Regions from separate parts of the Vibrio sp. Isolate22 genome, predicted to be linked through region 2. Evidence: predicted binding sites of a transcription regulator. Region 2 holds the regulator's gene; the other holds the start of a gene.
What was found. The regulator PurR, encoded in region 2, represses purine synthesis genes. The targets are predictions, from matches to a motif close to TNANGNAAACGTTTNCNTNA.
Positions count from the first base shown of each region.

Region 1: purM (phosphoribosylformylglycinamidine cyclo-ligase) is a predicted target of PurR. The motif match lies at 1,887-1,906, and genes of this name have one in related genera.

Region 1 is NZ_JAKEUW010000012.1:58,432-62,614, reverse strand. Features, by position in the region: gene purN (phosphoribosylglycinamide formyltransferase) at 1-650, opposite strand, end outside; gene purM (phosphoribosylformylglycinamidine cyclo-ligase) at 783-1,823, opposite strand; gene upp (uracil phosphoribosyltransferase) at 1,993-2,619, shown strand; gene L1D55_RS09275 (uracil-xanthine permease family protein) at 2,760-3,998, opposite strand.
Region 2 is NZ_JAKEUW010000030.1:47,787-51,969, forward strand. Features, by position in the region: gene L1D55_RS16790 (TVP38/TMEM64 family protein) at 1-116, opposite strand, end outside; gene L1D55_RS16795 (DUF3316 domain-containing protein) at 496-855, shown strand; gene L1D55_RS16800 (TfoX/Sxy family DNA transformation protein) at 960-1,550, opposite strand; cyclic di-GMP riboswitch class I at 1,678-1,763, opposite strand; gene purR (HTH-type transcriptional repressor PurR) at 1,934-2,938, opposite strand; gene torD (molecular chaperone TorD) at 3,255-3,902, opposite strand; gene torR (two-component system response regulator TorR) at 4,159-4,183, shown strand, end outside.

The DNA of each region.
Region 1 (4,183 bases), on a different contig from region 2:
CTTAGCACTTTTCCGTCTAACACCGCTTGTCCATCAACCATAGATAAACGGTCTTCTGCGAACCACTTACAAACCATCGGATAGATTGCGTGCTCTTGAGTGAGTACTCGCCCCGCTAGCAGCTCGGCATCATCGTCCTCAAACACAGGAACTTTGGCTTGTAAGATAACAGGACCACCGTCGAGCTCTTCTGTTACAAAGTGCACACTTGTGCCGTGTTCTTTGTCTTTTGCATCAATTGCACGCTGGTGGGTATGTAAACCCGGGTATTTAGGCAGTAGAGAAGGGTGGATATTGACCATTTTCCCTGCGTAATGACGAACAAATTCTGAACTCAAAATACGCATATAGCCTGCCAGTACGATTAAGTCTGGTTGATAGGCGTCGATCTGAATCATCAGTTCATGATCAAACTCTTCACGCGAGCCGAAATCTTTTGGGTTCACTGAGCGTGCATCGACGCCAGCATTTTTTGCTCGTTCTAAGCCGAATGCTTCTGCCTTGTTTGAGAAGACAGCTTTGACTGAAGCATCAATCATATTGCTATCGCAAGCATCTAAGATCGCCTGCAAGTTACTGCCGCTTCCTGAAACTAACACAACGATATTTTTCTGAGACTGAGTGGTTTTCTGAGAGTGATTGTTTTTCATAAAGTGGGTCATATGATTGATTAATTGAACTGTTTACAATTTACCTACATAAACTAAGGTTTTCTGCGGGCCAAATAGCAAAATGAGGACCATTAGGTCCTCATTGATTAACTAAGTAAGTGAAGTGCTCACTTAGTTGATTTCAACTTGCTCTTCGCCAGCTTCAGCGTTCGCGATCTCACCGATAACCCAAGCGTTTTCGCCTTCAGCTTTCAGTAGTTCAACAGCAGCGGCTGCTTGGTCTTTAGGTAGAGCAACCACAAGGCCTACACCACAGTTGAAAGTGCGGTACATTTCAAATGTTTCCACGTTGCCTTTCTCTTGTAGCCAGTTGAAGATAGCAGGCCATTCCCAGCTCTTACCATCAATCACTGCTTTAGTACCTTCAGGAAGTACGCGTGGGATGTTTTCCCAGAAACCACCACCAGTGATGTGCGAGATAGCATGGATGTCATGCTCTGCGATCATCTTAAGTGCTGACTTGATGTAAATCTTAGTTGGTTCTAGTAGGTGTTCTCCGATAGTGCGACCTTCTAGCTCTTCGTTCTTATCTGCACCAGACACTTCCAGTACTTTACGAATTAGAGAGTAACCATTTGAGTGTGGGCCACTTGAGCCAACAGCGATAAGTGCGTCGCCAGCAGCTACTTTAGTACCGTCGATGATGTCAGCTTTTTCTACTACACCAACACAGAAGCCAGCAACATCGTAGTCGTCGCCTTCGTACATGCCTGGCATTTCAGCGGTTTCACCACCGATTAGTGCACAACCAGCTTGAATACAACCTTCAGCGATGCCAGAAACAACGTCTGCAGCTGTATCTACATCTAGCTTACCTGTTGCGTAGTAGTCTAGGAAGAATAGAGGCTCACCACCTTGAACGATTAGGTCGTTCACACACATTGCCACTAGGTCGATACCAATGGTGTCGTGTTTTTTCAGATCCAAAGCAAGGCGAAGTTTAGTACCAACACCATCAGTACCTGAAACAAGTACTGGTTCTTTGTATTTCGTTGGAAGTTCACATAGGGCGCCAAAGCCACCAATACCGCCCATTACTTCAGGGCGACGAGTGCGTTTTACTGCACCTTTAATACGGTCTACTAGTGCATTACCTGCGTCGATATCAACACCAGCGTCTTTGTAGCTTAGAGAAGAAGTATTACCACTCACGGGATAGTCCTCGAACTTAAGTTGGATGTGAAAACGGCGCTATTCTAACAGGGCTTGAATATGAAGAGCAAACGTTTGCGTGGTTTTTTTTATTAGAATAAAGATTCTGAAATAACCACAGAGTTCGTGTATAATCTACAGGTTTGTTTAAATATTGCCGGAGTTGGAAATGAAAGTTGTTGAAGTGAAACACCCGCTAGTAAAACATAAAATTGGCCTGATGCGTGAAGGTGAGATTAGCACTAAGCGTTTTCGTGAGCTAGCGACAGAAGTGGGTAGCCTTCTAACATACGAAGCGACATCAGACTTTGAAACTGAGCGTGTAACTATTAATGGTTGGGACGGCCCAGTTGAAGTTGACCAAATTAAAGGTAAGAAAGTAACAGTAGTGCCAATCCTACGTGCTGGTCTAGGCATGATGGACGGTGTTCTAGAGCACATCCCAAGTGCACGTATCAGCGTTGTTGGTATCTACCGTGACGAAGAAACACTTGAGCCAGTACCATACTTCAACAAGCTTGCATCTAACATCGATGAGCGTATTGCTCTAGTGGTAGACCCAATGCTTGCAACAGGTGGTTCTATGATCGCGACTATCGACCTAATGAAAGAGAAAGGTTGTAAGCACTTTAAGATTCTTGTGCTTGTAGCGGCTCCAGAAGGTATCGCGGCTCTAGAAAAAGCACACCCAGATGTTGAGCTTTACACTGCTGCAATCGATGAGAAGCTAAACGACAAGGGCTACATTGTTCCTGGTCTTGGCGATGCTGGTGATAAAATCTTCGGTACTAAGTAATTCGGTTTATAGGTTAAGTGGATTCGGCTGTTTCAAACTTCTGAATTGACTTAATTATCCGTGCTAATAAAAAAGGGAGAGCATTCGATGCTCTCCCTTTTTTGATCTTAAATTTTGTGGAATCTAACCAGGTTCAACCATTAGTCGATTTGAGCTTTGTCTACTACAGTGTTGTCGCCTAACTCTTCAGGAAGGACTAGGTTAAGTAGAATCGCCACGATACCGCACAAGCTTACGCCCTGTAGGCTGAAATCGCCGATGCCAAACGCCATACCACCAATACCGAATACTAGGGTAATACCAACAATTACAAGGTTACGTGATTTGTGCAGGTCAACGTTGTTTTTGATAAGCGTGTTCAAGCCGACTGTTGCAATAGAGCCAAACAGAAGAATCATGATGCCGCCCATTACCGGAACTGGAATAGTTTGTAGAAGCGCACCCAGTTTACCAACCAATGCAAGAACTATGGCTGTTACTGCAGCCCAAGTCATGATCACCGGGTTAAATGCTTTTGTTAGCATTACTGCGCCAGTTACTTCACTGTAGGTTGTGTTTGGCGGAGCGCCCAACATAGAAGCTGCAATGGTCGCTACACCGTCGCCTGTGATTGTGCGATGTAGGCCTGGTTTCTTAAGGTAGTCTTTACCCGTCACATTAGAAATCGCAAGCATGTCACCTACGTGTTCAACGGCAGGTGCAATCGCGACGAACACCATGAAGAAGATAGCGTTTATGTTGAACTCAGGCATAGTGAAGTTTGGTAGTGCTAACCAAGATGCTTGCGCTACGGGTGCAAAGTCGACTGCGCCATAGAATAGACTCGTAATGTAACCTGCGATAATCCCGCCAAAGATAGGTAATAGCTTTAGGAAACCCTTCGAGAATACGCTGATGATGACGGTAACTAGTAGTGAAACTGATGAGATCCAAAGTGCTGCGTCTGCATCGACCAGTTGAACGGCGCCATCGCCTGTCTTACCTAGCGCCATATTGACCGCAACTGGTGCCAAGCCCAAACCAATCACCATGATCACAGGGCCAACAACCACAGGCGGAAGTAGCTTATGGATGAAGCCAACGCCTCTCACTTTGATAAGGGCACCCATTAATACATACACAACACCTGCTGCCATTAGGCCACCCATAGTTGCGCCGATACCCCAAGTTTGGATACCAAACATGATAGGAGCAATGAATGCAAAAGAAGACGCTAAGAAGATTGGCACTGAACGGCGTGTAATAAGTTGGAATAAAAGGGTACCGATACCTGCGCCAAAGAGTGCAACGTTGGGATCAAGTCCTGTCAGTAGCGGCACGAGAACAAGCGCACCAAAAGCTACAAACAGCATTTGTGCACCTTGCAATGCATTTTTCATGATATGCCCTTAGATTGGTCGTTATATGAAAAGTGAAAAATAAAATTCGCGCGATTCTATCACTTAGCAATCGATTGCTACACAAAATAGATCAAATTTATTTATCATAGTGATGTTTTATATCGAATAAGGTCCGAAAATTCGGTTTATAAGTTAGCGCTTTATCATGGTCAGGTGATATTTTG
Region 2 (4,183 bases):
TTTAACACGGCTTGTTGTGCTTTGGCGTTTTCCAGCGTGAGGTATTGACCAAAGTTGATGCCTAATAAAACAATCGTAACGACTAGCACAATACCCAATATCATTTTCTTACTCATTGATACTTCCTCAAATTTTCAATGCATACCATTAGTATAGATAGACAGGCAAAGCATAGATTAACTTTCATTAGATGATAAAAAACTATTTATTTTATGCGATTAGTAGAGTTTGAACGGTTAGCCCAACTGTTTGGCTTTGTGTAAGCGATAGGAATTCGCAGCATAAAGCTGGGAGAAGTATCCAGCGATTAAAAGATTATGAGTTTTTGCTAGAGGATTGTTTTATATAACTTAATCTAAGAGAAATAATTTGTACCACGTAAAAAGTGATAAAAAATTGAAAGAGTTTTGGTCTTGGTTCGTTCTATATACGTAACAATCGAGGCATGAAGATTGTTTTAGATAATTATTCAGGCAGACAACTAAGGAGCTAGCTATGAAATTATTATCAATGATGACGGTTATCGCTACAACAAGCCTTTTCTCTTTCCAAGCTATGGGTTCGGGTGTCTATCATAGAGCCGCTGTAGAATCTAAAATCTTTAAAGGGGATGTAGTTGCGAGCCAATCACAGGCTTACGAATCTGGTAAACAAATCTGGATGGAGATAAACGGCAAGGGTTCCTATGAACTCAGCAAAATCCTACCTCAAGCTTCTGAAAAGGTGGACGTGCGTTCGTTTGAAATCAGAAACGGGAGCATCAAAGTCAAAGAAATCATGAACTCATCTGGAGAGATTAACTTCGTTCCGATGGTCAAAGTCGACTTTAAGTATAATTATCGCCCATCTTTCTAGGATGTTGATAGGGTGCTAAAACAGCAAACTATCTAATGTTACTAATCGAAAAAAAAGCCGCAGAAATGCGGCTTAGTTGTATAAAAAAGGGTGTACTGACAATGTTAATTGACGCGACTGATAAGCTCTTCGCGACGTTGCTGTGGAATAACCGACCAATGCGTGCCATTGATCGCTCCTTCTAATGCCCAAAGCAGTTCAATACTGACAGAGGACGTATGAGATTCCTTGATGGCATTAAATGCGTTTACAGAGCCAGATTCATATAAACGTTCTACGGAATCAATCCCGGCCTTCTTCAACATGCGCTCAGTGGCAAGTCGAAGGTTAGGGAGGTCTTTCAGTCGAGTAGGCTTAGCAGCGGACTGTTCAGCTTTCTCTTCTTTTGCAAAACCCAGAGACGTAGTTGCAAGTTGTAAGATTTTCTCTTGGTCTTGCCACAGGCCTTCTGGTAAAGCGAAGTATTTAGTTACGACAGGGAAACCACGTTTTTTGTAGACGTACGGTTGAAACCCTTGTTGCTCGAACTGTTTTGTTGTGCCTTTGTCTGCTCGTATGTGCAACTGGTCATTAACAACCAGAGCAAACATAGTGTCATCAGCAAAAAGACCGAATCCACCAAACATTGAGCGTGATTTTATTTTTCCTAGGGGCTCAAATAACTTCATTGAGTCCTTTAGTATCGGTTTATCCATGTTATTTATCTCGGTGTATTTGAACTACGCCACCAAATAAGCAGGTCCGAGAGATTAGCAAAATGTTGCAATTACATTGTCAATAAGCCGTAAATTACTAAATTATTAGTAGTTACTGCATTTTGCCATCGGTAACCCCGCTACCATACCAACGAGTGGTTTAGGCCGGAAGCTTTGCGTCTCACCTTTTCAAGTGATTTGCCCTGTGCGTGACTGATTGAATAGAATAAAGTTTTTGTTGAATGAGGCTCACACTTGATATTTCAAAATGTGATATTGCTTCAATTAATGATCTTTATTATATGAAACTAGGTTTATTTTGTCTGCTGATAAAAAAAGCGCCCCCAAAGGTGCGCTTGATGAAAATAAACTCAATTTATCAGTTAATTTAACGTTTTAACTGTACTACGTTCAACAATTTCTGGGTGCATTTCGAAGACACGTTTTTCATGGTCTTTGTCTTTTATGCGCTCAAGCAGAATTTCGAATGCGTTCTTGCCGACACGACGCTTCGGTTGGTGAACGGTGGTCAATGGTGGAGAGAAGTACTCCGCCAATTCGATGTTATCGTAGCCAATGATAGAGATATCTTCTGGGATACGGATGCCTTTTTGCTGTAAGCGACTCATTAAGCCGAGTGCCATCGTATCGTTAAAGCAGAATACTGCCGTAGGGCGCTCTTCCATCTCAACAATTTTGTCTGCCGCAAGTACTGCTGTATCACACTCGAAGTTACCTTCGATGATCATATCGTCACTTGCAGTGATGTTTGCTTCTTCTAGAGCGCGCTTGTAACCAGCGATACGTTCAACACAGGCTGCTTTGTCTAAGTGGCCACTTAAACAAGCAATCTTTGAGTGACCGCGGTCGATTAGGTATTTAGTCGCTAGGTAGCCGCCTTCTTCAGAGTTATCAATGATTTTATCTGCTTGAGAACTCTCTGGGCCCCAATCCATGACTACTTTAGGGATGTCAGCATGACGATCTAACATCTCTCTCAGTTCTTCTGTTAGGTCTGAACACATAACTAAGATGCCATCTACACGTTTCTCTGCAAGCATTCGAATGTAGTCACGTTGCTTCTCATAGATACCACCAGTGTTACACAGGATCAAAGTGTAACCTTGACGGTAGCAGTAGCTCTCAACACCATCGATAACTTCAGAGAAGAATAGGTTTGTTGATTGAGTCACTAGCATGCCGATAGTTCGTGTTGAATTACACTTCAAACTACGAGCAACAGCACTTGGTGCATAGTTTAATTCGTCTACCGCTTTATTTACTTTTTCTTGAGTCGCTTCTGCAACAAAACGTGTTTTGTTGATTACGTGAGAAACGGTTGTGGTTGATACGCCTGCTAAGCGAGCGACATCTTTTATAGTGGCCATGGTTTTATCCTATTAGAAGCTACTTTCCCCAAAGTACGGAGTGAAGTAGCCGTTAAGCTACCTAACTAAGAGCTTAAATTTGTAGGGCTCTTTGGGTACTAAAGTGTTAAAAAACAAAAAACCGCTAGTGAGCGGCTTGTTTTAACACCGAAATGCTCTGAACTTAATAAGCATAGCATTTCGTGAATGTTTCATATTTTATCGTTTGCGGTCACAATTCTAGACTGACTAGAAAATACTCGCAATACAATTCACCCAGAAATCCGGGTGAATTGTCACATTCTACGGAATTTATTTACCTAGTCATCAGTTAACCTTATTCACCAGCTAAATATTGAGCATCTAATTGACAGAAAGCCATTAGCAGAGAAGAGACAGCAGCGTAGAAACCGAATTCATCAACATCGTGACACTTAACGTTGAATTTCGGGATCCAAGTTAATAGCTGTTGCTCGATAAATTGTTGCTGAACTTCGAACGATTTTTCTAGTTCTTCTTCTGATTCTGTTTCATTAGAGCGAATGATTAGGTTTCCTAAGAAGTCGAGTTCGATAGCGATGTGGTCTGCTGGTTCTTTTAGATCTTGGTTAACCACTAGGTTGTGCTTAGCCATGATCTCTTCCATCTTTTTCGCTGGTTTATCGTTTAATAGGCCAGTTTCACCGATGTACATTGAGGCATAAGGAAGGGCGCCATGCTTATCTGTCTTTAGGAAAAGGTCGCAAAAGTCAGCAGACAGTTCTAGTTGTGCATCTTCGCGAGTTTGTAGGCGGTTCAGTGCATCAACCAACTTATCAATAGCAGGCTTTAGAGTTTCATTTTCGCCTAAACCAGTTAAGAAAGAACGAATTTCAACAGAATGGTAGTGGTCAAGTTCGTCTTGAGTGAGCTCTTTGGCGAATAAGCTTGATAGCCACCAGTAAATTTCTGCTCTTTGCTCATTGAACGTTTTCGTATCTTTCATTACATAGATCCTGATTTAGTCTTGTGGTGTCTTTTCGCACACCAAGGCTGATGACGAGGTTATTTGCGAAATGCAAAGTTACTCGTTAGTAGTAATGCCTATATTGAATTGTGCTAGACGACAAATAGCAAGGTTTAAGATTGTCTTGTATCAAAAAAAATCCATGTTTCTGGCATTTATCTTCAGTACCACTAGAATTGTTACTAGTTATGAATAGAATAGTCACCGAAACTATTAAATAAGAAAAGTGGTGTAGATGAGCTATCACGTATTAGTCGTAG